DNA from 3 places in the Paenibacillus sp. J23TS9 genome. Region 1 is predicted to be linked to each of the others. Evidence: riboswitches for the same ligand, from Rfam matches in the RefSeq annotation. Region 1 holds a riboswitch; each other region holds the start of a gene.
The links. Region 1 has a riboswitch for cyclic di-AMP ahead of KJS65_RS05375 (3D domain-containing protein). Riboswitches for the same ligand answer to the same signal wherever they lie in the genome.
Positions count from the first base shown of each region.

Region 1 (10,722 bases):
GGCGGCCCGGACGGAGCAAAACCTCCTGCTGCTGTACTTCAAACCCGATGGGAGTAACATTCTTGCCTTCCTCGATCTTCCGCTTGAGTCCCAGCTGAGTGTGTCCCTCATACTCGCGCAGCTCCGTCATTTCCAGCATGACGACAGCATCCGCACCTTCCGGAACCTGGGCACCTGTCATGATGCGCGCAGCAGTTCCAGCGGTAATCTCGTGCTCTGAAACAGAGCCGCATGGGATTTCATCAATCACGTCCAGCCAGACCATCTGGTCTGAACTGCATCCCATTGTATCCTCTGAACGGACGGCATAGCCATCCATCCCCGAGCGGCGAAACCGTGGGAATGGATGGGGTGCTTTTACTTCCTCGGCCAAGTAGCGACCGTGACTTTCCTGTATAGGGATTTGCTCGGTTGATCCGGGTTTTCCATACGCGGAGAGCAGATCTTGCGCCTGCTGAACCTGTAAAGGCTTGCGGTGAAATTTATCGTTATCTTCCTTGTTTAGTTTCATGTAGTAAACACCATCCTTTATTTCAATCCAGCATAAGATGAACACATACTTATATCATGACACAAAAAAACGCACGAATCCATGCTTCGTGCGCTGCTTATTGTGTTATCTTCGTGACCTTCGCGTAATTTTACCGGAACCGACTCTCGTTTTCGGTTTGGTATAGGATTTTTTCGGTGAGTCAAACAAGCCGCCAGATCCGGTCTTCCCTCGGGAAATGCTTCCTTTACTGGACTTGGATGAATCTGTATTCCGGTCAAAAATGCTGCCGCCTGAACCAACGCTTGTATCTCCATTATTGGTACCACGGCGGAAGATTGAACCTTTCTTTTCTACCGTCAGAGGAGGAGCAATTTTCTTGTCATTGGTGGTAGGAGCATGGTATGTCCCCTGCTTGGGTTGGTAAATGTCCCGGCTGGAATAGCCCCTGTACCCGCCACCCCCTCCGCCAAGCGAGTCAAAAAGATGGCCAATTACGACCGCTGTGAGATATCCTTTCAGAAAGCTTGAATCATAATTTTTTTGGACATACTGCTGGGAATCGACTTCAATGAGTGTATCGCTTTCTTTTTTTGGATCCTTTTGCAGATGATAATATTCATTGCCATAAACGAGAAACATTCGTTCCGTGTCTTCTTTAGAAACTTGATCCGGCTTTTTCTCATCGGTTAGTTCTTTTGCCACTTCCGGGACGGTCTTATCCGCAGCCCGGTATACGTACGAGGTCGCACTGCCGTCGCGATTTACCGATTCCAAAGGATAGGTTTCCTTCACATTCGGTGAACCGATCCCGCATCCGCTCAGCAGTGACATGACAAGGCTGATGACAAGTGCGATTTTCAAGCTTAGCAGCGACCGTCCCTGCCGTCCTTTCATAAGATCACTCCTAATTGGCCCGGATGACTTTTACATCTCCCGACAGTACTTTCTCTCCTTCATACAGCATAAAGCGTCCGTTCTGCCATTCAATGCGCACCAAACGGTAATCATCGGATTGATATTGCCACACATGCTGCTCCCCGCCTTGGGTGAAAGGTGTTTTACCATTCACCAGCACATGTCCTTCATACTCCTCTTCCAGGAAAAAGGTTCTATTATCCAAATCCAGCTCTGTCGGCACTTCGCTCGGATTATCGAGACGACCATCCAATGGCGTATATAGAGCATATTGAACCGTTTCACGTTCCTCGATATGCAAATAAGCGATAGCGCTTCCGTCCTGCAGCGTCAGAACTACGGCGTTGCGGCCACGGTTGTGTACACGGCCTGTAACCTCGTAGGTAACTAGCGATACTTCGCAAATATCCCCGGGCATGAGAGCCAGCATGCTTTTTTCCGCCTTTGGCGGTTCGGGCTTGGCAAACAGATTACCAATTCGTTTAAATACGCTCATATGTTATAACTCCTTATGTTCATAAACTTATTCTGTGATGATCCTTTACTTTATAGGCATGCGGTAATAATTAACGCGCCAACCATATGAAGCGAACCCGCAAACAACCCGTAACCGACTTTCCCTTGCTGCGTTCCCACATCAAGCTCCAGCTTTGCCCATATGCGCAACAAAACACGGACGATTGCCTCCAGTACAAGCAGGATCAGGAAGGAAATGATGGACACCATTACAGCATCGAGCAGATTGTTGGATGTACTGATTGAAGCTGAAAGGATGTACCCCTGAGCCAGCAGTTTCAGTACAAGTCGTGTCGTTACTGCCATGTTTCCTGCTTTGACTTCCTCAAAGTCCTTGTATCTTGTGAACAGGGAATCGACAAACATCAGTATAAAAAGGAGCAGCGCTCCAGATCCTGTCCACACCAGAATCCCCATAATCGTATTAAAATCCATGAAACGTGCCTCCACCAGCTCAGGTTTTTATCTTATACAGCAGGAACAGCGAAGGAGGACATTGGCATGTAATCCCCTTCGCTGCTTTAAACTTGCGTACTATTGGCCCGTAACTATTACTTATTCTCGTACTGTTTCATCAGCGCAGCCAGCTCGTCGTCAACCGCTTTGTCCGTACCGAGCTTTTCAAATTCATCATCAAGGGATTTGCCTTTGGAGGACATTTCATTACTTGCTTCGGCTTGCGCCTCCATTTGCATCATTTTTTCTTCCATACGCTTCATGCCGTTTGAAGCACTGTCCGGGCTGAAGCCTTGCATAGCTTTATTAATTTCAGTTTGCGCCTTGGCTGCATTATAACGGGCAACCAATGTTTCACGTTTATTTTTCATTTCGGTCAGCTGTTTGCGCATCTCATCAAGCTTGCTGCGAAGATTATCTGCTGCTGCTTTGTTTTGGTCATAACTTGCTTTGTATTCGGCCATTTTTTGTTCAGCAGCATTCTTTTCCTCAAGCGCACGGCGGGCTAAATCAACATTTTGTGCTTGTGCTGCCGTATGTGCCTGTTGGGTACGTTTTTCGACCAGAGCTGCTTGTTCCTCATACAGCTGCTTGAATTTCTTCTCAATAGCTATTTGAGCTGCTACTGCTTTCTCCGCATCTTCAAGATCTTCCGTCATGTCACGGATATATTGGTCTGTCATTTTTACCGGGTCTTCCGCTTTGTCGATAATTGCGTTAATGTTAGACATTGTCAGGTCACGTAATCTTTTAAAAATAGCCATTTTGTTATTTCCTCCTAGAAAGGTTTAATGTTGTTCTTATGATATTCATTTACGCAGCAGCTTTGAAGTCGTTTCAAAATTCACAAAAAAATTTTTCGTTTTCTTTTTGAGTCTTAACAGCAAGATACCTGTCAAACACCGAATTTGCCTCTGCTACAATCTCTGAAATCTGCTCCCGTTTGATACCATCATAATGGATTCCAGCCGCCACGGTAACGGTGACGCCAAGCGCCTCTGCTGCTTTCTCCGCCATTTCCTCTGCCAAATCATGCTCTCGATGTCCTGGCAGCTCTACCGTTTGCACCGTAGCCTCCATGGCATCATTACAATAATATGCGGTAGCTACAGCACCAATATGAGCTGATCCGCCGGTTATAACGAGCAGAATGTCTCTTCCGACGGGGACCTCCTCGATCCGTATATCCCATTTTGTGCTTGGTTCCATGCTGCCGCCCCTCTACATTGTAATCATTCATCAAAAACAGTTCCATATTTTAAATACCATTTTATAGGATAATAAGCATTCCGTACAACGATGAGAATGGAAAAAGGGCATAGACAGATTATCTGCCCATGCCGTTATCACTCCTATGTTAAAAGCCCCGTAAATACTGCTTCGGTATTTTTCCATCACCTTGAAGCGCTTGAGATGCATGCAGCGCCCAGTAAGGATCTTTCAACATTCCCCTGCCTACAGCCACCAAATCCGCTTTACCATCCAGCACCACGTTTTGCGCGACTTCAAAGTCATCTAGACGTCCTACTGCGATAACAGGTACATCCAGCTTGTCTTTGATATGCTCTGCCAGCTCCACTTGATAACCCGCCCCAGCTTTCGGTCCTCCGTTGGCGCCAATATGCCCTTCACCGCCGGAAGAGACATGAAACACATCCACGCCTGCCTCCTGGTAACGCCGGCAGACTTCTGTAATATAATCTACGTCATAACCGCCGTCCACATATTCTTTGGCCGAAACCCGCATAATGACCGGCATATCCTCAGGCACAACCTCCCTGACCGCCCTTGTTACTTCTACGCCAAAGAGTGGCAAATCCTGACCGTAAACATCATCGCGACGGTTGGTAATTGGTGAATGGAATTGGTGGATCAGGTATCCGTGCGCTCCATGAATTTCTATCGTATCAAACCCGGCTTCAACTGCCCTTCTTGCCGCTTCTTTGTATGCCCGCACCATTTCTTCTACCTCTTCGGTAGTAAGAGCGCGAGGTGTTTTATATTTTTCATCGAACCGAATGGCTGACGGAGCTACCGGCGGATTAGCATCCTCCGCCTTGCGTCCGGCATGTCCTAACTGAATGCCAATTCGTGTTCCATGGGTATGTATCTCGTCCACAATTTTGCGGTATGCGGGGATGTGCTCATCGCTCCAGATCCCTGTATCCTGATTCGTAATACGTCCATCCGGATGAATAGCCGTCATTTCCACAATGATCAGCCCTGTGCCGCCCACCGCCCGGGAAACATAATGCACAAAATGCCAGTTGTTCGGGATTCCATCCTGCGCTTGCACCGAGTATTGGCACATAGGAGGCATTACAATTCGGTTCTTCAAAGATAATCCCTTTAATACATAGGGTGTGAATAAATCCGCCATGCTTTTTGTCTCCTTTCAGTAAGCTTATATTTGAAGTCCGTATGTTGAAACGGTTCATATGAAACACATTTATTATACACGTTTTCGGAGTAATTATGGAAATGTGGGCTATTTTGAAAAACCATCATAATTCTTTCCAATTCGGGACATAACAGTATAGACAATCACAATTGCTGACAGCAATACCGGGGAAAGGAGCCGCAACCGATGATAAATACCCGACTCGTTAAAGCCTGCGCTGCTATGCTTCTTATCAGCCTGCTTTGGCCTGAAGCCGCTCTTAATGCGGCCCAGCTGGAAGATCCGGCCTCTTCCAATTCAATACAAGAAACAAGCAGTCATGAACGAAAGGAAACACGTCAGGAAAAACAGATTTTAACCCTGGGGCAGCTTATCAAGAAATACCCTGATACTTTCAAAATTCACGGTCCCCATATCAAACAGATCGCATTGACCTTTGATGATGTTCCTGATCCCCGTTTTACTCCGCAAATTCTAAAGATATTGTCCCAGAATGGAGTAAAGGCCACGTTCTTCGTTGTAGGCAGCCGGGCCAGAAAGCATCCTGACCTGGTAGCCAGAATTGTACGGGAAGGACATGTCATCGGGAATCATTCCTATAACCATCCACAGTTCCATAAGCTGACGATGGCCGAATATATGGATCAAATCATCCGGACAGAGAAAATCCTGTATGGCATTACCGGCTATAAACCTAAATTGATCCGTCCTCCCTATGGTGATATTACGGAGAACCAGCTGCGCTGGGCCAAACGCGAGGGATATAAAATCGTCAACTGGAATGTCGATTCCTTGGACTGGAAAGGCATCAGCAAAGAGGCTGTGAAAAGAAACGTAATGACCACAGCCGGGCAGGGCTCCATCATTCTTCAGCATGCCGGAGGGGGCAGCTCTTCGGACTTATCCGGAACGATCGGAGCCTTACCGGAAATCATCCGCGAACTAAAGAAAAAAGGATATACTTTTGTGACTTTACCCAAACTGCTAAAAGTTCAAAAGGACAAATAAAAAACAAGCAGCTCTCCATTTTTGCAAATGGTAAGAGCTGCTTGTTTGCGTAAAAGCGAAATAGGGTATATATCATTATGTCAGTAAAAAACGATACTACTATTTAATGAAGTATAGTTGAACGTCCTGGAAACCAAATTCGCTGACGGATTGCGGGCTGCCCGGAACAAAGATATCAATACGGTTCCCTTTAATGGCACTGCCAGTATCTCTGGCCGTAGCTACAAAAGCTTTTTTAGGAAGACCTTCGAAGTTATGTCCTGTGACAAGCACCTTTGTGCCAAGCGGGATAATGGATGGGTCTACTGCGATTGTACCGAGTTCAAGCGGATTACCGAAGTAATCAACCGCACCCCATTTTCCATTCTCGCTTGCAGCTGCAGAATATGCCGTTGCTTTCACGTTAAGCGTTTTATTATAAGTAAAGGTTTTTCCCCATGCTTCTACGACTTTTTGATCCGAATTCACATTCAGAGACGCGGTTGTGATCGTTGATGCAGAATCCGCATCCGCATATGCCTTCATTGTGTTGTCACCCGGAATATTCAGCTTAATGCCTTCATAGATGTTCGTCGCTTGTACGTTAGGATTTGCATTCATCAGCTGATTCATATTCACGCCTAATTGTTTCGATAGCGTGTAGTAAGTGTCGCCTTCTTTGGTTACATGTACAGAGTCCGCGTGAATAGGTACGGCTTGTACAGTCAAGGTAATGCCCAATGCTGCTGCAAAAATTTTAACTTTCTTAAATCTCTTCTTCATAGTTCCTCCTTAAAATCATCGATGCCTGCGAGGTTAGCTGTCGGGTTCGGATTGAGGAGACAACCCTACGTTACAATAACGATTCACCCCGAGTGACAATAGTCTTTCACGGTAAAAATTTTCCCCCGCACTTTGCATTCCAAAGTTTTGGCTTACTCAATATATCACAATTTTGTAACCTGTGCGCTTGAAAATGTTACCATACTGCAACTATTCAAGGTCTAACTTCCTCTATCAGCCGAAGATTGTTATTAAAACCTCTAGAAAAAACAAGATCTCATCAAAATAAATGATTACATTTTTTTCATTTAGTTAACATCATCAATATTATGTAAACTTAAATTGAAATCTTCATTATATTTCTTTCTATATCTTTCCATTAAAAAAAGCTCCGCTCAGATGTAATCCTGCAGCGGAGCTTTTTATATGAAGCATTCGAGTCATAAGTCATCAGAGTACTTTGCTAAGAAAATCTTTGGTACGGCTATTTTTCGGATTACCAAATACCTCAGATGGAGTACCTTCTTCCATGATCTGACCGTCATCCATGAATACAATACGGTCACCGACCTCTCTGGCAAAACCCATCTCATGGGTTACGATCACCATAGTCATGCCGCCTTCTGCGAGCTTCTTCATGACCTCCAGCACCTCACCCACCATCTCAGGGTCGAGCGCAGATGTAGGCTCGTCAAACAGCATGACATGCGGCTGCATGGCCAGCGCGCGGGCAATGGCGATACGCTGTTTCTGTCCCCCGGACAGCTGCGACGGGTACGCATCCTTCTTATCCGCAAGTCCGACCGTCTGCAGGAGATCGAGAGCGATTTTCTCAGCTTCCGGCTGCGGCATTTTCTTCACCTTTACAGGGGCAAGCATAATATTTTGAAGAACCGTCTTATGCGGAAACAAATTGAATTGCTGAAATACCATCCCCATTTTTTCGCGTGTCAGGTTGATATTATGCTTTTTATCCGTAATGGAATCACCTTCAAACGCAATCTCTCCGCTTGTCGGAGTTTCAAGCATGTTGAGGCATCTCAGGAATGTACTTTTTCCCGATCCGCTGGGACCGATGACAACAACAACTTCCCCTTTGGCGATCTCAATATTCACGCCTTTTAGGATATTAAGCTTTCCAAACGACTTGTGCAGATCCTTAACGGTGATCATCCGTACTTAACCTCCTTTCGAACAAACCAAGCAGCTTGGACAATGTAAAGGTCATCACGAAATAAATAGCTGCGATAATCAGAAGCGGCTTGAGTGATTCATAGGTAATGGTGGTAACGGCCTGTGCCTGGTACATCAGATCAGTGACGCCGATAAAAGATACGATCGAAGATTCTTTTATAATCGTAATAAATTCATTCCCGATAGCCGGCAACACGCTTTTCACCGCCTGCGGAAGAACAATATATCTCATCGTCATTCCTTTGCTCATTCCCAAAGAACGCGCTGCCTCAGCCTGTCCCCTGTCCACACCCTGAATGCCGGCACGGAATGTTTCAGCCAGATAAGCGGAGCTGTTAATCGAGAGAGTAATGGCGCCGGATTCAATAGCTGTTAATTTGATCCCGAACGATACGAGACCGTAATGGATGATAAAGAGCTGCACCAGCATAGGGGTACCTCTAAGGAATTCTACCCATACCGTACCCAGAAACCGCGGCAGCCAGAATCGGGACATCCGCAGCATGGAAACAAGCAAGCCAAGGATAAACCCGCAAACGACCCCGATCGCTGCAAGCAGCAATGTATACTGGATGCCATGGCCAAAGTAAGACCGGTATTCCCAGAACGTTTCAAATATATTCATGAAATAGTTACATCCTCCTTCTAGTGTTGCAATCAAAAAAATAGCGAACGCTCATCCGCTATTTTTTCTGTAATCGCAACATTACTTATTTTTGAGCAGCAAGATCACTGGCTTCAGATACAAATTGTTCTATTTTTTTCTCTGATTTCAAGCGGTCCAACGTTTTGTTGATATGATCAACCAGCTCCGTGTTGCCTTTTTTAACACCAATTGCGTAGCCGTCTTCCTTATAATCAGGGACCGCATCAGCGATGGCGAGACCTTTAACATTTTTCAAAAAGGCTTCGGCAACCGGTTTTTCCATGATCGATGCATCAACTCGTCCAGAATTAAGCTGCATGATGATGTCGTTAATTTTACTGAGACCGGTAATTTTCGCATTGGGAATTGTCTTCGCAATATCCTCTTGAATGGAACCTGTTTGAATCCCAAACGATACGCCCTCGAGCGATTTCATCGTAGAATATTTATCCTTATCCTTATCTCTTATCACAACAGCCTGCTCGGCTTTGTAATAGTTATTGGAGAAATCCACTTCCTTCTTGCGATTCTCATCCGGTGTCATACCCGAGATGACAAAGTCCACACGTCCACTCGATAATTCGCTGAGCAAAGCTTTAAAATCCATGTCCTTAACTTCCAGATTCGCTCCCATATCGGCTGCGATCTGCTTGGCGATCTCAATATCGAAACCTACAATCTGGTCTTTGCCACCGACCATTTTATGAAATTCATAAGGAGGAAAATCGGCGCTTGTCCCGAGTACAATTGTTTTCGCTTCTGTCTTGCTTCCCCCATTATCTGAAACGGACGCCTGATCTGAATTTTTATCTCCACAGCCTGCAAGCAAGCTTCCTGTCAGCAACAAACATGCCGTTAAAATACCCCATTTTTTCATGATCTATCTCTCCTGTTCACATTCTTCGTAAGTTGTATTAGCCATAGTATGAGCATGTTGACTGATCGTCATCAGCCAATGGAAAACATGTTTTATAGTACAACAGTCTGCATGATTATGCAATGTAATTTTCATACAAATACATTCATTTTCAATAATTTGTAAATCGGAACATTACTCGAGCATTATTATAATCCGTTGGTTAATAATCGAAAGTACTGTTGGTACGGGCTTTTGGAAGGATTGTTGCTTGAAAAGTTTCAGTTATAAATATATATATCGAGTATTGCTCCTCATTAATAAAACAATGAATGCAACTCGGGATATACATTGTTTTTTTCCATTTAATACCTTGTTTTAGAACGTACAATTATTCTGCCTACATGTTATAACCCAGATTTCAATGATTTTTAACGTTTATTTTCATTCATTTATGTATTTTTATAAATCCACAAGACCTTATTGCGCTTAACATAACAGCTAGAGCAATGATGTGTCCATCATCTGCACATAATAAATACAATATAAAAGCATTCGGCTATGGTTCATTATTCCGGATTCTCGGTTATTAAATAGCTAGAAATAAACTGGAGGTGTAGTCATGCTGCTCGAAGCTCTTTATCATGTGCCCCGTGACAAGTGGGCCTATGCATACGATCCACGTACCATTCACCTGCGTGTCCGCACCAAAAAAAACGACGTGGATACCGTTGTCGCCATGACCGGTGATAAATACGACTGGGACTCGACCTACTTTGAAATTACAATGGAAAAAGCAGCATCCGACGAGATGTTTGATTTTTGGGAGGCCTCGGTGCTCCCTAAATACAAACGACTAACCTACGCGTTCCGTGTAACCGCCGGGACCGAGTCGATCTATATGCTGGACAGCGGAATTTACCATGATTGTCCTGCCCCAACAGGCGGTTACTATGAATTCCCCTACATACATGAAATCGATGTGTTTAAGGTACCGGATTGGGCCAAGGATGCTGTTTTTTATCAAATACTTCCCGAGCGGTTCGCTAATGGAGATCCTGGGAATGATCCAAAAGGAACGCAGCCATGGGGTGGTCAGCCTGAAACCGATAATTTCTTCGGTGGCGATTTAAAAGGCGTTCTCGACCATTTGGACGATCTGCTGGATCTCGGAATCAATGCGATATACTTTACCCCTTTGTTCAAATCGCCATCCAATCATAAATACGACATCGTAGACTATAAGCAGGTCGATCCTCAATTTGGTGACAATGCGTTGTTGAAAGAGGTGGTGGAGGTCTGTCATGAAAAAGGAATCCGCGTGATGCTGGATGCGGTGTTCAATCACTGCAGTGAGCTCTTCCCTCCTTTCCAGGACGTCCTCAAAAATGGTGAAAAATCAAAATATGCCGATTGGTTCCATATCAATCATTTTCCTGCCCGTGTGGAAAACGGTATTGCCACCTATGATACCT
Region 1 covers NZ_BOSG01000001.1:1,098,490-1,109,211, reverse strand. Annotated here, with positions in the region: gene KJS65_RS05415 (molybdopterin molybdotransferase MoeA) at 1-511, opposite strand, end outside; gene KJS65_RS05410 (DUF4247 domain-containing protein) at 617-1,387, opposite strand; gene KJS65_RS05405 (DUF4178 domain-containing protein) at 1,398-1,904, opposite strand; gene KJS65_RS05400 (DUF350 domain-containing protein) at 1,955-2,359, opposite strand; gene KJS65_RS05395 (PspA/IM30 family protein) at 2,476-3,144, opposite strand; gene lpdD (prenylated flavin chaperone LpdD) at 3,218-3,589, opposite strand; gene KJS65_RS05385 (NADH:flavin oxidoreductase/NADH oxidase) at 3,738-4,760, opposite strand; gene KJS65_RS05380 (polysaccharide deacetylase family protein) at 4,971-5,789, shown strand; gene KJS65_RS05375 (3D domain-containing protein) at 5,889-6,551, opposite strand; cyclic di-AMP (ydaO/yuaA leader) riboswitch at 6,559-6,714, opposite strand; gene KJS65_RS05370 (amino acid ABC transporter ATP-binding protein) at 7,002-7,724, opposite strand; gene KJS65_RS05365 (amino acid ABC transporter permease) at 7,711-8,370, opposite strand; gene KJS65_RS05360 (transporter substrate-binding domain-containing protein) at 8,456-9,268, opposite strand; gene KJS65_RS05355 (alpha-glycosidase) at 9,870-10,722, shown strand, end outside.

Region 2 (10,722 bases), 2.0 Mb from region 1:
ATTTTGTTTGCTCTTTTGCTTAATGAATTGAAGAGCGGCATTTTCAAAAAGTATGTGCAGACGGCAAGCTATCTGCCTCATTTTATTTCCAACGTCGTTGTTGCGGGCATGGTGTTGTCTTTTATTAATACAGACGGCATCGTAAATGCCATCGTCAAGCTGTTCGGCGGAACAGCGGTGGCGTTAAATACGGAACCGGGTTATTTTCCGGCGATCTATACCATTACGAGCATATGGAAAGCATTTGGCTGGAGCAGTATTTTGTATTTGGCATCGATGTCATCCGTCGACCCGCACTTATATGAAGCAGCCAAAATGGACGGAGCGAACCGCTTCAAACAAATGCTCCATATTACGCTGCCATCCATACGTCCGACGATCTTCATCCTGCTTATATTCGCCATCGGCAATCTGCTTTCGGCGAACAGCGAGTTTATTTTATTGATTTATAACCCGATGGTGTATGAAACCGCGGATGTCATAGGCACCTATCTGTACCGCGACGGTCTGCTTGGCGGGAATTTCAGTTCGGGAACGGCAGTCGGATTGTTTATATCACTCATCAATTTCACACTGCTGTATATTGCAAATACGCTAAGCCGCAAATATTCAGACTATGCCTTGTGGTAAGGGGGAATATGATGGCCTCGGTCAGGAGAAATCCGAACAAGATCAAGCAAGGCTCAGTGGCGGTCGATATTATTCTGTATGCGATCGCACTCGTCATCTGCTTAATCACGCTGTATCCTTTTTATTTCGTTGTGATCATGTCGATCAGCTCGCCTTCGGAAGTAGCGGCCATGAACGTTTTTTGGTATCCGAAAGGTTTATTCTTCGATTCCTATGAATTGATCATAAGGGACTCGAAAATGTGGTGGGCGTACTCCAATACATTGATTTATGTTGTGGCTGGTACGATATTAAACTGCTTTACGGCCGTATTGGGCGCCTATCCGCTAACCGTGCGCAATCTCAAGGGGCGAAAATGGGTGATCGCCTTTCTGCTGATCCCCATGTACTTCGGGGGCGGATTAATCCCCTCCTATCTGCTTGTGAACAAGCTTGGGATGTATAACACCATGTTCGCAGTCATTATCCCCGGGATGGTCAGCATCTGGAACATCATCCTCGTCAGAACGTTCTTCACGACAATTCCGGATGGGCTGAAGGAATCCGCTTTTATCGACGGCGCATCCCACTGGCAGCTGCTGTTCAAAGTCATCCTTCCCATTTCCAAGCCGATTCTTGCCGTCATTGCGATCTATTCGATTGTCGGCATATGGAACAGCTGGTTCGATGCGCTAGTTTATTTGCCGAACGAGAAACTTCATCCGCTGCAAATGTATTTATACCGGGTCGTCGTCCAGCAATCGGTAGATTTAAAGATGTTATCGCTGGAGGATACCAAGAATGCGGTGGCCAACATGCTGTCAAACATTCAACTGAAATATGCCATTATCGTTTTTACGACATTACCCGTTATTTTCACCTATCCATTCTTTCAAAAGTATTTCATCAAGGGAGCGCTTCTCGGTTCGTTAAAAGAATAAAGATATTCTCATTTCGAGGGGGAAACTAGAAATATGAAGCGATGGAAAAGAACAATCGTATCCGCTATGGCGGCAGTTCTCGTGATCGGTGTTGTCACTGCATGTAACAACAGCAGCGGCGAGAGTACAAAGAAGGAAATCGGCGACTCCGCCTCATCCGGGCAGCAGAACGGCAAGCTTCGGCTGCTTGGCCCCGCAGGTTCGAACAAGTATATCAAATTCGATGACAGAGCGAAGTACCCGGTGTGGGGTGAAGTCGACAAGCTGCTCAGTGATGCCGGGCTGCAGCTCGATTACGAGCTGGTACCGAGCGAGCAATACAGTGTCGTTATCAAAACCAGAATGGCTTCCGGGACCAACCTTCCCGATATCGTGAATATTTCTGCGCTGGATAATACGACGGTACTGAATCTGGCGAAGCAGGGGGTGCTTCTTGACCTGAAGCCCCTGATCGAGAAGTACAGCAACGGCAATATTAAAAAAATGTATGACGTAGAATTCCCTTATGCCAAGAAGTCAACAACATCCCCTGACGGCAAAATGTACTGGTTCAGCGATCTTCATAAAAAAACATACCAGGGAAAAGATCCGGCTCCTGTTTCTCTAACCATGCTGATCCGCAAAGACTGGCTTGAAAAGTTGAATCTTTCGGTTCCCGCCACAGCTGAAGAATATCTGCAAACATTAAAGGCGGTGCGGGATCAGGATGCCAACGGGAACGGAAAGAAAGACGAAGTGCTCGTGTATGATCCAAGCAAATTCGATGGCGCCATTGCCCAATGGTTCGGGCTGGGCACAGACATCACAGCTGTGGATGTGGAGAGCAAAAAAGTAGTGTCTCCTTGGTATCAGGATGGAATCAAGGATTACTTCCGGTATTTGCAGCAGCTGGTGAAAGAAGGGATTCTCGACACGAGTCTCATTGGGGGAACAGCCGAACAAAAACAACAAAAAATGACCGAAAATCAGGTTGCCTCCTTGAGCGATTATAATCTTGAAACATACCAGGAACCGACCATCCAGGGAGGCGGGGAATACCTGCCGCTCATGCCGCTCAAAGCAGTTGATGGCATCACCCCGGCAGCACAGCTGGAACCGCCGTTTCTCGTATGGCAGAAGTACGCCATTACCAAAGACGCCAAGAATGTGGAGGCGGCCATTAAGTTTTTTGACACGATCTACTCGGATAAATACGCCGATCTTCTGTATTGGGGAATCGAAGGACAAACATACAAAAAGGATGATAATGGTGCAAACGTATATATCAACAACAAATCAGACGAAGAATTGGCAAAAATAGGCCAAACCCCCGGAGTCAAGCTGTTTGGGGATACGGTTTTTCCTCGAGTTCAATTTGCCAATCTTGAGTTTGAACTGTCCAGCGTACCAAAATACAAAGCCGATAACGAATTAAGTATTTTGAAATACAAGCCGTATTTTGTCAATATGAACGGCAACTATTTGGCAATTCCGGATGATAAGCAGCTGGAGACAAAGACCAAAATTCTGACCAATCTGTCCACCTATTCCACGGAGCTAGCCACCAAACTGGCTCTGGGTCAAAAATCACTTGATCATTGGGATGAGTATATCGCTGAAATGAAAAAGCTTGGACTGGACCAGTTGATTGAAATCGATCAGCAATTGTTTGACAGATACAACAGCATCCAGTAATTTGATTCCAAGCAGGAATATGTATTGGGAAAGTGGCAGTCTCCGCTTCAGATGCCGGATGATCTGCCATTTTCCTCCTTTTGCTTCATGATACTATGGGATCGAATCCGAAGGAGGGGACGGCTTTTGCGTAACAGGAGCTTCGGTAGCGGTACGTTTCGAAAAATCTTTTTGTCTTATACCGCGATATTAATCATCCCCATCATTGTGTTCAGCGTCTTAAACGTACAGCGAAACATCATGGAGGAGAAGCAGCAGCTGTACGAAAAACATGCTCTGGATGCTAAACGGATTGCGGATATCGTGGACAACAAATTAAATGAGCTTAAAAATTTAGGTAAAGTGCTGAGCAGCGAACCTTGGGTTAATAAACTGATGCAAAATACGAACGTATACGATGAGGAATTTGATTTATTAAAGATGCTTGAAATCAGAAAGAGTTTGGAAAATGATGTGAGTTCGCTGAATATCCTCTCCTTCGGAACGATTATTTTTCCCGAAAAGCAGCAGGTCCTGTCTTCGTTGGGCACCTATCCGGAAAGTGACTTCTTTTCCACAATAGCCGTCTTCGACGCGGATACCCGACAAATGATCGAAAGCTCCCTTCAGGAACAGCAGTATTTCAAAATCATGCCACCGGTGACCATGAAGCTTTGGGGCGGCAGCAAGCGCGTGATTCCCGTACTTCAAAGCTTGGAGGTCGTCAATCACCCGCGTGCGGTTTTGGTTCTATTTATTGATAGCGCTTACTTTTCCGAATATATCGGCCGTTTCGGAAGTATCGAATCCAAGGATATCATCATTTCCGCTCACGGCTTCACCCTTTACAAGCAAACGCGGAACGCGGCTGAAGGGATTCTTGATGATCGGCGAAGCTACGAGCTTGTTCTGCCGTCTCAGGCCAGCGATCTGCAATACAGGATTTCCTATTTCGATTCCAGTGTCATCGGGATCAACAATCTATTTGGTTCTCTTCTTGCTATTATGATTTCTATCGCTGTTGGCATGTGTTCGGCTTTCTTGTTAGCCAAAGTCAGCTATCGTCCTCTCGGAATCTTGCTGAACAAGCTGTCTGGCTCGGTTCGATACGAGGATGCCAAACAGAGTCTTGTCTTTGGTTCAGAATACAATTATATCGAAAATTCGTTCGACAGGCTGCTGCATGAAAACCGGAAGCTGCAACAATCCATGCAGGACTACGAAAGCGCAGCTAAGGCGAACTTGTTTCACCGCTTGCTTAAAGGATATTTTACGGGCGATCAAGACATGAACGGACTGAAAAAATTCGGAATCAGCTATACCGAGGATATGCATTATGGCACGATGCTTGTCAGCTTTCACGTCATTCGCGATTTTTCTGATTTCGAGAAAATCCGGAAGATCGAAATGATGACGATCGTGATTGTTGAAAAGGTGATGAGCCGTTATCGGCTGGACTATGAGCTGTTCGAGGTGACCAATGCGGATAAAGCCTTGATCATGTCTTCCGAAAACGCATTTGGAAACGATGGAATGATGGAGCGAATTGCTTCCGAAATTGCAGGGGAAATTGAACAGACCTGCGGATTTCAACCCGATGTCTTGCATGGAACGGTAGAAAAGGGGCTTGTCGGCATCAGTAAATCGTATTATGCAGCGAATGAAGGTCTGCAGTATACCTTATTTTCACGAGAGCATCTTCAGGGTTTGCAGGAGGAATCGATCCAGGCAGGAGTGGATTATTATTATCCGACGGATTGGGAGGTTCAGCTGATCAATAACTTGAAGATCGGAAATCTCGACATGTCCATACAAATACTCCACGAAATAAGCGCGGAGAATAGGAAACGTCAGCTGCCCGATGCCTGCACGTTCAAACTGGTATCTCTATTAATGGAGACGATGCTGAGGGTGCTGCACGAGTTGAATCTTGATACGGGCATCTACGCCAGACAATTCAAGAGCAAAGCTATGGCGGCGGACATCGAAGAGATGTGGAGCTACGTATTTGAAGTAGGCACATTAATATGCGAGCGAAACCGGTATTCTAACACGTCATCAACGATTGCCGTTGGCGGCCAGTTGCTGCAATACGTGAATCAAAACTATACATGCGCGGACATCTCGTTAAAACATCTGGCGGAAATATTTCAGATGTCGGTATCCAATATTTCCAAAATATTTAAAGAGGTGACAGGTATCAACTTCTATGACTATTTATGCCGGCTGCGCATGGAAATGGCCAAAGAATTGCTGAGAGAGAAAACATACGCCATGGATGAAATCGCCCGCCGGGTAGGATACCAAAATCTGTATTCTTTTAAACGGGCATTTATCCGATATGAAGGAATTAAGCCGGACGAATATGTAGGGCTCGCGATTTGAAATTACATTTGCAAAATCCGATCATCTGATAGATTATAATGAAAATAGCATTGAACCAGAGAAAGGGATCAGAACATTGACACTACAGCAACTGAAATACGTGATCGAGGTCGCTAACCGCGGATCTATGAATGAAGCAGCCAAAAGGCTATTTATATCCCAGCCGAGTCTTTCGAATGCAATCAAGGATCTGGAGGAAGAAATCCGGATCCAGATTTTCGAGCGTACCAACAAAGGTATATCTCTTTCCAAGGAAGGGGCGGAGTTTCTGGGGTATGCCCGGCAGGTGATTGAGCAGGCGGAGCTGCTGGAGAGCCGCTACTTGAACGCCAAGCCCTCGCCTCAGCATTTTTCCGTATCGACCCAGCATTATGCTTTTGCCGTCAATGCCTTTGTAAACCTGGTGGGAGAGTATGGTCAGGATGAGTATGAACTGGCTCTGCGAGAGACCAAAACCCATGAAATTATTCAGGACGTCAAAAGCCAGCGGAGCGAGATTGGCATCTTATATCTGAATGAGTTCAACAGCAAGGTGATAAACAGACTTCTGAAGGATGCGAATTTGAAATTTACGAGTCTGTTCACGGCTAAACCGCATATTTTTATCAGTATCCATAATCCTCTTGCCAAGCAATCCGTCGTAACCATCGATCAGCTCCAGGATTATCCCTATTTGTCCTTTGAGCAGGGAGAGTTTAATTCTTTTCATTTCTCAGAGGAAATTTTGAGCACCCTTTCACATCCAAAAAGCATTCGTGTCAATGATCGGGCTACACTTTTCAATCTGCTGATTGGTCTGAATGGCTATACGATTTCTACAGGGGTTCTGAGTGCTGATCTAAATGGCAATGAGATTATCCCTGTCCCTTTGGATATCGAAGAAACCATCAATGTCGGCTGGATTTGTCATCACAATGCGGCCTTGTCCAAGCTGGCGACAGCTTATATCGAGGCGCTTCATGACGCAATTTCCGAGTAAAGGATGTTGTATGCCGTTAATGAAAAAGGAGATTAGAATGTTCTAATCTCCTTTTTGCAATGGTCAGAAGTACCACAACTACTAAACCTTAATTATCAATCTTTTTGATAAAACTACAACATTTTGTTTACGACAAAGGCCGCCCCGCCGGGAGTGGCCTTCAATTCTAGTCTCGTGTTTGTATCCTTAGAAGATCACTTCAAACCTCTTCCCCTTGCTGCGATAATATTCGAATATCATGAAGTCTATCTCTATAGGTGTCTCCCCAATTCCTCATGGACAAAATGATTGGTTCCAACGTTCTTCCAAATTCAGTCAGTGAATATTCCACCTTAGGAGGCACCTGTTTATAAACTTCGCGGTGAACAATGCCGTCCCGTTCAAGCTCACGGAGCTGCAGTGTAAGCATGAATTGCGTTATTCCCGGATAGAGGCGGCGGAATTCATTAAATCTTCTCGGACCATCGATAAGATGATAAAGAATGATTCCTTTCCATTTTCCCCCAATTACATCTAAAGTTGTTTCTACAGGACACCCTTCCGTACTCGGAGTAATGCTGCTCTTCTTCCTTTGATCGCCCAAAAGCCCCTACACCTCCAATAGTTTGATTTTTAATACTATATTATAAAATTATGCGTACTATTATAATTCGAGTATACATCATATTATATAGCGGTAACAACAACGCTTTTCATTTGGGAAGGATGGTTTGATCATGCGTCAGAGGATGGAGGTGCTTTGGGAGAAGGACCGTAAGTGGACATATGAAGTAAAGATTACTGAAGAGAGAAGGGTTAATCGTCATGAGCTTGAAAGGTTTGCTAATAGGTATAATTTTTACTATTTTATATTCATCTGGAGCTATTATTATGAAAATCGGCTTACTATCAGCGCCCCCATTAACATTAGCGACATTGCGTTTTCTTATCGCCGGGTTGTTGCTGCTGCTATATATTTACGGCTTTAAAAAGGGGAAATATACTTTACCAAACAAAAGAGAATGGAAGTTTTTAATTTTGATGGGTTTATTAAATACCACGTTGTTTGTTGGGTTAGGCAATTTGGCTCTTCGGACCATTTCCGCTGGAATATTTAATCTCTTTCTCCCGATCAACCCTTTCCTTTTTGCGCTCTTTTCTCTGATTTTCATGGGAAAACACATTCGGCCGAAAGAGTGGGTGGGTATGGTAGTTTCCGTCATTGGTCTGTTCATTGCGACTTTCCCGTCATTGACTGGCAGTCATGCCACCCTAAGCGGCATATTGTTTCTTACTTTTGCGATGGTCTCTATGGCTGTTGGAAGCCTCATTTTCAAAAAAGCTGATTTACAGCTGCCTAACCTAGTGATAAACGCGTGGCAGGTATTCATCGGAGGCATTCTTTTATTGATCCCAACTCTTTTCCTAGAGTCTGGTAAGCCTATCAACCTGGATATCCATCTTGTAGAATACCTTCTTTGGTCTGTCTTCGGTCTCTCAATTATTAGTATGAGCATCTGGTATTATTTGTTAAAGCAGGATGCCGTCAAAGCAAATAACTGGCTGCTTTTAAATCCTGTCGCAGGCTATATCCTTGCTGCCATTGTACTAGGTGAACCCATTACATGGTATGGTGTCATCGCCACCGTAATTGTGCTTTTGGGATTATATCTGTCGGGGAATTTTCAAATTAAAGAATCGGCTATGGTTCAGCAAAAAAAAGTAGTTTGACTTTAGGGTGAAAACCGAATATTGTCTCCTTCCTGCCCCCAAAAGTTGATCGTTTAATGTGCCTAAAGATTTAGCACTTTATTATAAGTAAGATTACGATACAAGTAGTAAAAAACATGAAAACCGCCACTGAAAACACTTCAGAAGGCGGTTTTTTTATAGGTTTTCTAGAAATACTGCCAGTGGATTTTGCCATAATGCTGTGATTTGGATACACAAGGAACATAAACAAAAGAGAAATAGAGATAAAGGAAGCAATTGAATGACAAAACCGGATAAGTGATGGGTATTCAATCAAAGGTATCAAAATAGCCCCGAATTCTGTATTACCCATGCTTTACAGTTCGCCTGCTCAGGCGTATATTCAGTTCATTATTAACAATTTTAAAGGTACGTCTTTGAATTACGCTGAGTTTTCATTGTGAAAAGCGGGGGAACCACAACAGCATTGAGCGATTATCCTGTCAGAGTACGGGATGATGTCACTGCAAGGGGTGAATCGGATCAGGTTTGTCAATGACATGACTGGTTCCGTAGGGCAACTCTCACTGCCCGAATCCGTCAGCTAACCTCGTAAGCGTTGCTATGAGAGAGGAGTGAAACTGTGAATTTTTAGACTTAAAGCACAGGGTAACCGCTCTGTGTTTTTCTGTGCGCAAATTGAATCGATGTCTATTTCGCTGAATTTCCGCTGGATAGCGGAAAGCGGGGGAACCGGCCGTGATGATGTTATGAACATTGTCACATGGGGTGAATCTCATGCATTTGAGTAGGGCTACTCTTTTAAGTCCGAATCCGTCAGCTAACCTCGCAAGCGTTTAAAGAGAGGCAACCTGTATATATGCATTTTTGAACAAGGCTTTTTTAGTCTTGCCCAAAGAAGCATTGAAGAGAGGTCCTCTTTTCGATGCTTCTTTTTTTGTTGTTTTTTTATCTGTCTGAAGGAAGGCATTATGTACATCATGCTAGGTAGAGAGGAGAAGGAAGTTGCCCAACATCCAAGTGAACGGAACAACATTATATTATGAGACACATGGCAGCGGCGTGCCTATCGTCTTTATTCACGGACATCTTTCGACTCACCATATGTTTGAGCCGCAGGTCGAATATTTCAGCAAAAGGGCTAAAGTCATTGTGCTGGATTTAAGAGGCTACGGGAATTCAGGGAAATTAAATGTGGAAGTTGAGGACATTATAGATACCCAGTGTAAAGATTTATCTGAACTGCTCGAAAAGCTTAATATCCCTAAGATTACCTTGGTAGGCTGCTCGAGCGGCAGTCTGCTTGTGCAAAAATTTGCAGCGTCCCACCCGGATAGAGTTAACGCGCTTGTTCTGGTGGACAGCTATTTTTATGGCCCTTATGGTCCTTTTGGGACAAAAAACGGTATTTGGAAAATTATCGAAGCATGCAGCTGGTTGTCTTATTATCTTCCTGCCGAATTTTTCCTCCGTTCGCTGCGGGTGACGTATAATCGTTGGGTACCTGCGTACAGCATATTAAGGGATGAACTGTTCCACAAGCGGCCGACGGAATCGATCAAACAGCGGATGGCATTGCTGAAAATCGACATCGATTCGAATTCATCCCGGTTGAGGATGCCTATTTTATGCGTGGCTGGCAGACAGAGCGAATGGTTTGTCAAGCAGATGAACAAGGCGGCGGAGAGATTCGCCTGTGCGCAGAAGGCTGTCATAGAGGATGCCATTTATCCGAGCCATCTGTGCCAGCCTCAGCAATTCAACCGTGTTTTGCTTGACTTTTTGATCGACCAGCGCATTTTCAGGATGGAAAAGCAGTTGGTCTGAATTTGGGATGCAGGTGATGGAATGAATAAGGAATACAGACAATTAAAGTCGCTGCTGGGCATGCTGGATCGGGAAGAACGCTGGTTTACGCTTGCGGAGATTGAAAGGGAGCTGGGTGTATCCGGCAAATCCATCAAGAAAATCGTGGAGGAGGCCGCTCCGCTGCTCCCCGAATCCATGCATGTGGAGGTGTCGAGAGGGAGAGGGATCAGTTTTCACCGCGACAGGCATGGTGCGACCGTCCGCGAAGTCCTGGCGGCTCTTTTCAGGGAAACTTCCTATTTCCGCCTGATGCAGCTTGTTCTTGCGCATAACGGGAAGAGATCCGCCGAAGAAATGGCCGAAGCTCTTTTTATGAGCTTCTCGTCCTTTAAAAAGTGGATCATACATCTCAATCGGGATGAACTTCGCCCTTTTCATCTGCGAATGACGTATTCCTCACCCACCCTCAAAGGAAGCGAGATTCATGTCCGGTATTTTTTATGGAAGTTATTTACCGAGGCGTACCCAACGGAGGGCTGGCCATTTCCCGGTATGGACGAACGGCAGTTGGACGGTTGGGTGACGGAGATCGAGCAGGAGAGCGGGATGATCTATTTTTTGAATTCCAAGCGCAATTTATCTTTTTTGCTGGCC
Region 2 covers NZ_BOSG01000001.1:3,059,299-3,070,020, reverse strand. Annotated here, with positions in the region: gene KJS65_RS14390 (ABC transporter permease) at 1-630, shown strand, start outside; gene KJS65_RS14385 (carbohydrate ABC transporter permease) at 639-1,550, shown strand; gene KJS65_RS14380 (extracellular solute-binding protein) at 1,584-3,224, shown strand; gene KJS65_RS14375 (helix-turn-helix transcriptional regulator) at 3,351-5,588, shown strand; gene KJS65_RS14370 (LysR family transcriptional regulator) at 5,665-6,567, shown strand; gene KJS65_RS14365 (winged helix-turn-helix transcriptional regulator) at 6,767-7,150, opposite strand; gene KJS65_RS14360 (DMT family transporter) at 7,372-8,277, shown strand; cyclic di-AMP (ydaO/yuaA leader) riboswitch at 8,674-8,872, shown strand; cyclic di-AMP (ydaO/yuaA leader) riboswitch at 8,946-9,110, shown strand; gene KJS65_RS14355 (alpha/beta fold hydrolase) at 9,265-10,086, shown strand; gene KJS65_RS14350 (AcpB/EbpR/MafR family transcriptional regulator) at 10,108-10,722, shown strand, end outside.
Region 2: another riboswitch for cyclic di-AMP. It lies ahead of KJS65_RS14355 (alpha/beta fold hydrolase); the one in region 1 lies ahead of KJS65_RS05375 (3D domain-containing protein).

Region 3 (10,722 bases), on a different contig from region 1:
TCATGAGGCTCATGTCTAGTCTTTTTGCTCACCTGCAGCAGCCTCCTTCTCATTCATTTGAGCGCGCTCGGAAGGGGTTAGGAAGACGGAAAGCTTTTGACTGATTGCAATTGTGGAAACCCCGGATTGAATGGACAGCAGTCCTTCGATCATCATGAGTTTCAGTTCGATTTCCTTCTTGGATAAGCGTTTCAGCTTGTTGGAAATCGGGTGCCACAGCACATAGCCTGTAAAAATACCAAGTAGTGTCGCGATAAACGCCGCACCAATCGCATGCGCCAGCTCGCCCATATTCTCCATCTTGGTCAGGGCGGCGATCAGGCCGACAACGGCCCCGAGCACCCCGAGAGAAGGAGCATACATACCGGCTTGGGAAAAGAGCAGTGCACCCGCACGGTGCCGTTCTTCTGTAGCTGTGATATCTTCCATCAAAACATCACGCACAAAGTCCTGGTCATTGCCGTCAATAATCATCCGCATGCCGTTCCGCAGGAAGTCGTCATCGATCTCCTCCACCTTGGTTTCCAAGGCAAGAAGTCCTTCACGGCGGGTAATGGACGCCCATTCCATGAACATTGTGATTAAATCACGGCGCTCTACCAGTCGTTGCTTAACAAATACCATTTTCAGCAGCTTAGGAAATTTCTTAAGCTCTGACATTGGAAAACCAATAAATAACGTAGCGGCCGTGCCCCCGAGAATAATGACATAAGCGGCGGGGGTAAGCAGAGATATCAAAGGTGCCCCTTTGAGTATCATGCCGACAAAGACCGAGACCAAACCGAGTATCAGGCCGATAATTGTTGAAATTTCCATTGCACACCTCATCCATGAGAAATAAAATTGAATCCTTTCGTGCACCATGTTTGCATCCTTGCAAAATGATGTGCTGCACCAAGAAACGTAATATATTATTTATCGTCAGGATTCTCTTTTTTTTTAAGGGGATTTTTCCGTTATAATGAAACAAAGGGGTTCATCAGTCCTATCATCGCTTGGTTAAAACGGCCAATATACAAGCACTACCCTATATAAAATGAACTATAGATAAAACAGACGTTCATTATCGACAGAACAAATCGGGATATTTGAAAGCAAACGGAGTTGGGACCTGCATAGATCAGGGCGATATGTAACCAGACGGAGGGAATAGCTATGGGAGTTAAGCATGGACGTGATTATGACGGAATTTTGAAGGATCTGACGAATGCAGTGGGTGAGATCCCTGACAGCTATCAGTTTTTTGAAATGGAAGAAGGTGAATGGCAGCAGCTGAGTCCCGATGAGAAGCGGGAGGTACATGAGGCGCTGGCGGAAGATCTCTTTTATGGTTTGGGTGCTGAGCCTGTCATTGAAGTTGGAAGCGGTGTCGTTATGTATGACAAGGATAACCACCGCATTAACCTGTTGATCGGGGATGAGGAGCTGACCGTAGTCCCACTCATCTAGTCCATGGGCCGAATGGATTTTTGAATATCTGGCGTGTTAAGATATAACAAGTGCTTGGCCTTGAGGACGGCCATATTCATAAATATTTAATGACCGGAATACAATGGAAAAAGTTAAGGAAAGCCAGGTAAAGACACATCCTTTACGCTCTTGCATGAAGGGTGTTTGGTTTCAGGGAGGAAATAAGAATATGGTTTATACGCTAGAAGAAGTGGAAGCACATTTAGCGAAGTTGGAAGGCTGGGAACTGGAAGAAGGGCGCTGGATCGTGCGCAAATTTATTTTTTCCAACTTTATGAAGGGGATTTCATTTGTCGACGAGGTTGCTGCGATATCTGAAGCCTTCGATCATCATCCTTTTATCTCGATTGATTATAAGAATGTAACATTACGCCTGACGTCCTGGGATGACGGTGGTATTACCGCCCTTGACATCAAGGAAGCGCATCAGTTTAATGAACTGTTCGAAAAGATGCGCTCAGGCGAGAAACGCTAGACTCAGGCGTTCGTACAGCAAAAAAAACACGCTTCGGTAAGACCTCACGGTCTCGAAGCGTGTTTTTTTATTTCTTAAGGATCATTATTTTTTGGCTGCGAGCCACTGGGCTACGTTAGCAATTTCTTCACTCTTCAGCTTGTCTTTGAATGAAGGCATGCCGCCTTTACCTTTAGTAACGATCGTATAAATTTCTTCGGCAGAAAGCTGGGAGCCGATTTTTTGCAGGTTAGGTCCGACACCACCCTGCAGTTGGTCACCGTGGCAGCTAATACAGCTTTGGGCTTTAATCGTTGCTTCAGCCGCTGTAGCATCCATGGTCACTTCAGGCATCGTTGGTTTTTGTTCTTCAGCAACTTGTTCTTTGCCAGGCAGTGTAAACATGAGCACGATGGCAAATACACATGCAATCGCTAACACACCGCTCAAGATCCATTTTTGCATCCGTTTTCGTCCTTTCTATGTAAACTACGGTTCTTCATTTCTTCATTATAACGGAACAAGCCGGTACATCAAATAGTTTGTGACAAAAAGGTAAACGAAAGCAGCGGAAAGGCCATTAAAAATACACAATTTTGTACCATTTATCATTGACGCAATTTAATCTTCTTTATAGACCATGCAGTGAAAACGGCCGATACCTTCCGGTGTCTGCTTTTCATAAGTGTCGGTAATCTCAAATCCTGCCTTAAGGTAGGTGCGGATGGCACGTTCATTCCAGTCTTGGACCTCCAAATCTACAGGCAGTCCGGCATAGCGTGTTCTCGCTGCCTGGATGATAGCATGTACAAAGCTTTTACCCAGTCCGTGTCCGCATAAATCAGGCCTCATGCCGATTCCGAGCCGTATAACATTCACCATGGGGAAGAGCTGTGCAAAGCCGCATAGAGCCCTCTCAGCGTCCAGAACAGACATATACTGCTGTCTCCGTACTTCAGGATCTCCAAGCTCAATTCCGAGCGCCTCCATTTGCTCCCAAGGAAGCCAGCCATAAACCCGGTCGTAAGGTGGTTCATATCTCCAACTGCAGCAAATCTCAGCTTGCTCATGATTCATGGGAACAACAGTGAAAACATCTTTTGAAACGCTCATAGCGTAGGCCCCCTTTTGTTAGAGAAAGCGCTGATCCTTAGGATTTGAAAATATTTTAAAATATATTCCTTACCTCTGTCATTTCACATGTTTATTTACCAGTAGGAGGGGTAATGAAATAATGTAGGCAGTTCCTGGTAATTAAATACAGCAAAGATGCCGACAAAAAAACCCGCTACTTGAGATTTCGGCAAAAATCTCAAGGTACGGGCTTTCGTTCAAACCTGGCAGATGCTAAAAAGCATTACTGCACGTCATCATTGTCTTCGGAATCAACGGCGGCGGTTTGATAAGTATCCGTGCTCATGACTCGTTTCGCGCCAACGTAGCGGTTGACGTAGTAGCTATCACTTAGCGAACTAACCATAACTCCGCGGGATGTGGAGGCATGTGCAAACTTTCCGTCGCCGACATAGATTCCGACATGGGAAACGCCGGAGCCAGAGGTATTGAAGAATACAAGATCTCCTGCTCTCAGGTCGCTGCGGGAAACGGCCGAGCCCATACTAAACTGTGATCCGGATTGATGCGGCAGGTTAATGCCCAGATGTTTGAATACGTATGCTGTAAATCCGGAACAGTCGAAGCCACTCGTTGTAGTTCCTGCGGTTTTGTATTTCGTACCGATAACATCATCAATGACTTTGTCCATTTTGGAGTCTGCGAAAGCGCTTCCGGCTCCAACGGTAAATACGATTGCAAAACTCATGACTGCTGCTGCAAGCTTCTTTTTCAAACAAATATACCCCTTCCGGTGCCTGCGAGGTTAGCTTAAGGATTCGGTAGAAGGTCCCCTATGATCCCTCTGTTGCAAGATCAATTCACCCGTAATGGTTCCCCCGCTTCCCTAGTGTGAGGAAATTCGGCATATATTCTCTACACTATATAAATCAGGAAACGTTTCTTTTTCAAACGGTTCTGCAAAGATTACAAAGTTGTTACTAACTCACTGGGACTATTGTAACAAAGGAATTTTAATTTGGCAATTGTTTCTATCATTAATAAGCGAAAAAAATCAATTTTTTTTAGAAATAAGGAAATATTTAGATGATTTTATAGGAAAATATGTTTATTTGTTGATGGGATGGGTAATTGAGGGGTAAGCGAGAAAAGATATTTGAAGTTTTTATAAATTTTTTTATGAAAAGTTGTTACCTATTAGCCGTTTCATACGTCTAATAGGTAACAAGAAACCCGCGGTAGGGGATTTCGGCAAAAATCTCCAGCGCGGGCGTGTAAGTATTACGTATGTTTATGGGTAAGTATTAGTTGTAGACAGCTGCTTTATATTTAGCAGTGCTCATGACTCGTTTGGCGCCAATGTAGCGGTTGGCGAAATAACTGTTGCTTAGTTTGCTGATTGTAACACCCTTGGAAGAGGATGAATGTGCAAAATTTCCATTACCAACGTAGATTCCGACATGGGAAACGCCTGCGCCAGTCGTATTGAAAAATACCAGATCTCCAGCTCTCAGGTTGCTCTTGGAGACTGCGGTGCCTGTTTTAAATTGGGCGCTGGATTGGCGTGGAATGGAAACACCCAGCTTTTGAAATACATAACGTGTAAAACCAGAACAGTCGAACCCGTTTGTGGTGGTTCCGCCGGTTTTGTAAGTAACCCCGATCGTTTTATGGACAACATTATTCAGTGATGAATCCGCGAATACGCTGGTTCCCATCGAGAACATAAGTGTTAAGCCAAGTGCGGCTGCTGCAAACTTCTTTTTCAAAAACATAAACCCCTTCCGGTTGCCTGCGAGGTTAGCTTAAGGATTCGGTAGAAGGTAGTCCCCTATGATCCCTCTGTTACGAGATCAATTCACCCAAAGTGGTTCCCCCGCTTCCTGGTGCCAAGGAATTCGGCCTTGATCAAGCACCTGAAAGTGACTGGTGGCATGGTATCTTATTAATTGGTAGTTGTTGTTGAAATTCGTTTACAGCACAATTTGAATAGTTACAGTAATTATTACAAAGTTGTTACTAAGTTCGTACCGGATTATTGTATCAGAGGAATGCCGCTTTGGCAAATACATCCGGCACTTAAAAACAAATAAAACCCCATCCCTTTCCTTGTGGAAGGGTGGGGTTTTTCTTCTATCAAGGGATTGAAGTGATGACAAAAAATTAACCATTAGAATTTTTATTTTTCTATATTTTTGTGAGCCTGATGATGCCATAGATCAAACTTGGCGGAAATACCCCATAATCTCATCATACAGCTGACCAGGTGATAGCCTTGCTGGAGAATGAGCGCGATGATCCCGGCCCAGATTAATGAGATGCCTGTACAGATACTAAATAGGAGCAGACTAGTTATACCAAGCACAATCGAAATACCGATTAAAGGTGCCGAACCGCGCAGACAATGCCATAAGGGAGCAAGGAGGCCGGTACCGCCGGTCTTGCCAAACTGCATAAAGAGATTGAGCTGACGAATGATATAGCTGTACAGGAGCCATGCTGCTGCATAAGGAAGGATTTGCAGGGCAAGGGTTTGCACCTGCATACCGTTCAGCAGAATCTCATAGATCTTAGGAACGATCCAGTAGGCAGGTGCCGCAATCAATATCCATTCCACCAGGTGGAATAAAAACACGACCTTTCCATGGCGTTTCATCCCCTGGAAGAAGTATAGACCAATTTCACCTTCACGTTCCCGGTGCAGTCCGTAGAAGATCCCAGCATGGATGAAGGGAGTGGCCAGCATGCGCAGCACGCACATGGAGATCAGGATCCAGACGTACGTATGAACGGTTCCGCTCGTGGACAGGCTCATTTTGCCTTCAATATAGTAGAGCAGTTGGCTCAGCTCATTGGGTGGTGGATCAGGATAGCGCATGAGCAGCGGAACGACGGCCGAATGGACCAGACGGTACAGGAAGTATCCCCAGATCAGCTGGTACAAAAAGAGAATGATGACGATATAAAATTGATTTTTAAGACTTTTCCAGCCATTTGAAATATGGGATTTCACCAGTTCTCACCTCACCAGGACAGACTTCCAAGCAGAGTCTCAATCAGCTTGGTGATGCTCAAGTTCCAGCGGATCAGCACCTTGTTATCCATATCCGCCTTTAAATAGTTGTTAATATGCTTGTTCTCCATCACAATCGAGTATTTCGGATCAACCATTGCCCAGGCCAGCGGCGCGCTGTATTCCAGCTTAAACTCGGCGCTGTCACCTGTTCCGTTCCAAACCTTGTTCAGCGTATGGCCGTCGGTAAAGGTGAACATGATCGGAACCTCAGAATAGTCGCCACCCTTTTTCGAAATCTTGACGGTGGATTCATAGACAGGTGCTGTATCGTTGTCATTTTTGTGTACAGAGATGGAGTCTACTGCGAAATCGGCCATCTGATTGCCGTATACATACTGGTCAAAGAAGGTTTGCCACGATTCATGGGTAACCTGCTCGACCACCTTTTGGAAATCAGCTGTTGCAGGATGCTTGAACCGGTACTTTTTAGCATAGGTGCTCATAATTTTACTCATGGTCTGCGAGCCGACCTGCTGTTCCATCCCTTTCAGAAGCAGCTTGGCGCGGTAATAAACGTTGAGCGCGTATTGATCCTGTGAGCCGTATTTCCATGCTTCTTGCGTTAAAGACATGGGTGAAGAAATGATTGAGGCTTGGATCGGCAGGTTTGGAATAACGCCATACTCCTGCTCCATGAGCTTATCCTCAGCGTATGAAGTGAAACCCTCATCCAGCCATGCCTCTTCAAACTCATTGCTGGCTAGCATGCCGTAAAAATATTGATGTCCGATCTCATGGATGACCGTCCGTTCCAGATCATAACCGGGTGATTCGTCTTTGGCGCCGAAGGCTGTTACCAGCGTTGGATATTCCATCCCGCCAGCCCCGTTGCCTGATTCAGGCGGAACGACTATGGACAAGGTAGAGTAAGGGTATGAACCATACCATTTGCTGAAGTATTTGAGAGCAGCTTTGGCGGCGAAGAAATATCTTTCCTTCAAGTCCTTATGAGCAGGGTCCAAATAAAGCTTGATCTTTACGCCCGGTACCTCGGCAGAGGAGAAGGGCTCCTCAGCGACAACAAAGTTTGGTGACGCTGCCCAGGCAAAGTCGTGAACATCGTCGGCATAAAACTGATAGATTTTTTCGTTGTTGCGAACCTGTGCGGCCTGTACAGGAAATCCGGTTGCGGCGACGATATAGTTGTCCGGTACATGAATGCGGACGCTATAGATGCCAAAGTCAGCATAAAATTCGGAGTTCCCATGGTATTGATGCAAATTCCAGCCCTCTGTCGTCCGCCCCCTCACGCCCGCAGGCTCGTAGACGCTGATTTTTGGGAACCACTGTCCGGCCATGACAAAATCGTCCGCGGTACCCATTCGGGCGAATATTTTAGGGAGCTTGACCTCAAACTGGATGCTGAGCGTGATGCTTTCTCCACCCTTGACGGGTTTAGGAAGCCGGACTTTGACAAGAGTCTTGTCCTTTGCGTTGCCGTCGTCAGGTTGGACATACTGGATACGATGCATAAGTGAAAGGCCTTCAGCAGTTTTCATATCGGTAATGGTCATGGAGCCAAAGCCGTCCGCAGGCATGGAGTCATTCCGGAGCTTGCCTCCAGATTCTTTCATAAAAGTGGAGTCCATGGATGAGAAGGCGTTGGGGTACAGATGAAAGTACAGCTCGTTCACTGTTTTTTTCCCGGGGTGAGTCCATGTCAACGTCTGGGTTCCTTTGATCACACGGTTCTCCGGATCGAGTGTCGTGTCGATGTGGTATTCCACAACCCGCTTGCTGAGAATCTCAGCCGTTGGTTTTTGTACGCTCTCTTGCTGAACAATCGGAGTGGATACCTTGGGAGGCTTGGCCTGATCCGGAGCATAGGAAGGCTGTGTTTCCGGTGTATCCCTGAAGAAGAGCCACCCTGTTCCCGCGAGCAGGATACAAAGGGCGAGTAACGACGAAATGACGATTTTGGCGCGTGCTGGAGCCATATACGAATACCTCCCGTTGACAAGCATCTAAAGCATGTATATGTTGGCATTCCAGCGATTATTAGTTAAAATAAAATTAAGTTCATGGATATCAAAATATCAAAGCAGGATGCCTATTCGGTCAGTTCCGCAAAAACGCGGCTCCCGCTTCAGCGAGAGGCAAGCCCGAGTAGACGTTTTTCTAATAGGAGGAACACGAGGGTATGGATAATAAGGAGCAGATAGGCAAAAAACAAATCGCACTGAATATTGTCAGTGGCAAGAGCAAGCATAAAATGGGATTTGGTGCAGGTTCGATTGATCTGAATAATATTTCGCCGGTCATTATTGACCGCGGCGTGGCGACGATTGACATCGGTGCCATGCATGCCAAAAGTAAGCCGGAACGCCGGATCCGTTTTTCCGCAAACCGTGAAGATGTACCAAACGGACGCCAGGTGTGGATCATTTGGGTAGCGGTTGATCGTAATGAGGACGGTCAGTTCTACGGCGGAGCCACAGCCAGTGAGATGTGGGTTGATGAGGAAGAGCGCCGGGGCTGGAAAATTCTCGCGGAGCATGTCAACCGGATGGATTCTGCCCTCAAACGCAAATTTATGCTGGATGAGTTAGGTGCCGAGGAGAAGAAGCTGCTTAAGGACCTGCTGGTTTCCCATAACGAGGAATGGTGGGAGAAGTCTCCTGAAGAGCTGAAGCAAGCGCTGGAGGCTTAATCTTCGAAGAGGCATCGAAAATATCAAAAGGGTCTGCCGACTGCTTGTTGTAATCAACAAGAGTAGGTCAGACCCTTTTTTATAAATGAAGATTTATGCTTGTCTAAACGGAATCGGATGTTTATCTTTGACGGATACATACGGATTTCCTTCTATATAGAAGCGCCATGGCTTCGATACATAGTCACCGGCATAATCGATGTTGACCCGCGGAGACGCCACAATAGGAAGATACCGCACGGGATCTCCGCTCTCAATACGAAGAGGTTTATTCATTTGGTTCAACGAACATCCATTCAGGCTTCTGTCAATGCGCAGTGCGCGGCACAGCTTGCCGGGTCCATTGCTTAGACCGACTGTCTTTCCTGAAACTGGCCCCCGGTATCTCCACATAAGCTCTTCATCCATACCACTTAAAGGCTCTACGGCACGGATAAGAACTGCCTGTGGATCATCCTTATCCCCCACAACCACATTCAGACAGGAGTACATACCATAGATCAGGTACACATAGGCGATACCACCTGCGGCAAACATGACCTCCGTCCGCGCAGTACGCCGATTGCCAAAGGCATGGCTTCCCTGATCCTCTGCGCCTCCGTAGCTCTCGGTCTCTATAATGCGGCAGCGGATTTCGCCGTCCTCGGTCACGCGGACCAGCGTTTGTCCAAGCAGAAGCGGGGCTGCCTCCAGTGCTGTCCGCGACAGCAGAGAAGGGCTGATCAGATTCGTTTTGTGCATGTCACAGCGCCTCCTGGCTTTACTTCAATTTAAATTGAGCCGTAACCGGATTGTGATCACTGTGCTCATGTTTCAAGTCGTGGCCCTCGACTTTAACAATCTCCACATTTGGAGAGACGAGAAAGCCGTCAATGACAGCCCGGAAATTCACGCCCTCCTGATAAGCGACATCCACCGTCCGTACAGAGGGTGTGTTTTTGTCCACCGCCCACTGGAAGCCTTCCGGCTTGAAGCTTTCAGGAAACGGCTGCAGCCACTCCGGCCAGTCCTGGGTAGCTTTAAACGCTTTAGGATCGGTTCCGGGCAGCGAGTGATTCCAGTCGCCTCCCACAATCAGATAATTACCCTTCTTGGCTTCTTTCTTTATATATTCACCCAAAAATTGCAGCTGCTGCTTGCGGATGCTTCCCCCTTTATCGAACGCAGACAGGTGAAGATTGACAAGGACAAGCTCTTTTCCATTCTCCACGGGAATACGGTTTTCGATAAAGGCCCGGTCCAGGTCGAACAACTGCTGCGGCCATGCTTCTTTACCGGGAAGAGCATAACGGGTCGCGCTGGTGCTTTTATAGGAAGAGAGTGTCAGCATCCCGCTATGAGCAGAGCCCATAGGTTGCATCACCGGCACGGGAACCCAAGGCACTTTGTAATTATCCGCATAGGAGTAGCTATAGCCCTTAAGGAAATTCTGCAAAGCACCAACCTCATCAATGTTATAGCTGCGCGATGACTTGATATCAACTTCTTGAAGAAAGATCATATGGGAATGATTGCTCTTTAAAAAGGTTCCAATGCCGTTCAGATTTAGAACCGTTTGTATCTTGCTGCGTGAGCGTGACTGAGTTCCGCCGTCCATAAAGAAGTCTTCATCCTTATCCAGCCCGGCATAACCGATATTAAACGTCGTGACGGTGAACGCGGTCTCCTTTTGCAGCATGTTCTCCTGGTTATCCGTGATTGCAACGGGCTCCGTTGCCTCCGGCTTATAATCTGTCAATGTCACATACAGTAAAAACCCACCTACGAACAAAACGGCGGCAAGCACGATACTACCGAGGATCCACATGATTTTTTTGGCCATTCGGAGTCTCCCTTATCTACAAAATATCATAGCGAATATCACCCATATCCTGGATGCAATCACCCATATCCTGGATGCAATCCTAATGTATCACGCGGGATGAAGGAGGTCTAGCGTGAGCTTCGATTAAAAAAAGCCAACCCCGTGATCATGTGAATGACCGCGAGGAGGCCTTA
Region 3 covers NZ_BOSG01000011.1:23,303-34,024, reverse strand. Annotated here, with positions in the region: gene motB (flagellar motor protein MotB) at 1-32, opposite strand, end outside; gene motA (flagellar motor stator protein MotA) at 16-816, opposite strand; gene KJS65_RS29265 (hypothetical protein) at 1,156-1,449, shown strand; gene KJS65_RS29260 (4a-hydroxytetrahydrobiopterin dehydratase) at 1,640-1,945, shown strand; gene KJS65_RS29255 (c-type cytochrome) at 2,030-2,389, opposite strand; gene KJS65_RS29250 (GNAT family N-acetyltransferase) at 2,546-3,037, opposite strand; gene KJS65_RS29245 (C40 family peptidase) at 3,282-3,773, opposite strand; cyclic di-AMP (ydaO/yuaA leader) riboswitch at 3,778-3,915, opposite strand; gene KJS65_RS29240 (C40 family peptidase) at 4,303-4,767, opposite strand; cyclic di-AMP (ydaO/yuaA leader) riboswitch at 4,773-4,912, opposite strand; gene KJS65_RS29235 (hypothetical protein) at 5,178-6,011, opposite strand; gene KJS65_RS29230 (M1 family metallopeptidase) at 6,023-8,011, opposite strand; gene KJS65_RS29225 (YwhD family protein) at 8,215-8,724, shown strand; gene KJS65_RS29220 (DNA-3-methyladenine glycosylase) at 8,818-9,465, opposite strand; gene KJS65_RS29215 (endonuclease/exonuclease/phosphatase family protein) at 9,485-10,546, opposite strand.
Region 3: another riboswitch for cyclic di-AMP. It lies ahead of KJS65_RS29245 (C40 family peptidase); the one in region 1 lies ahead of KJS65_RS05375 (3D domain-containing protein).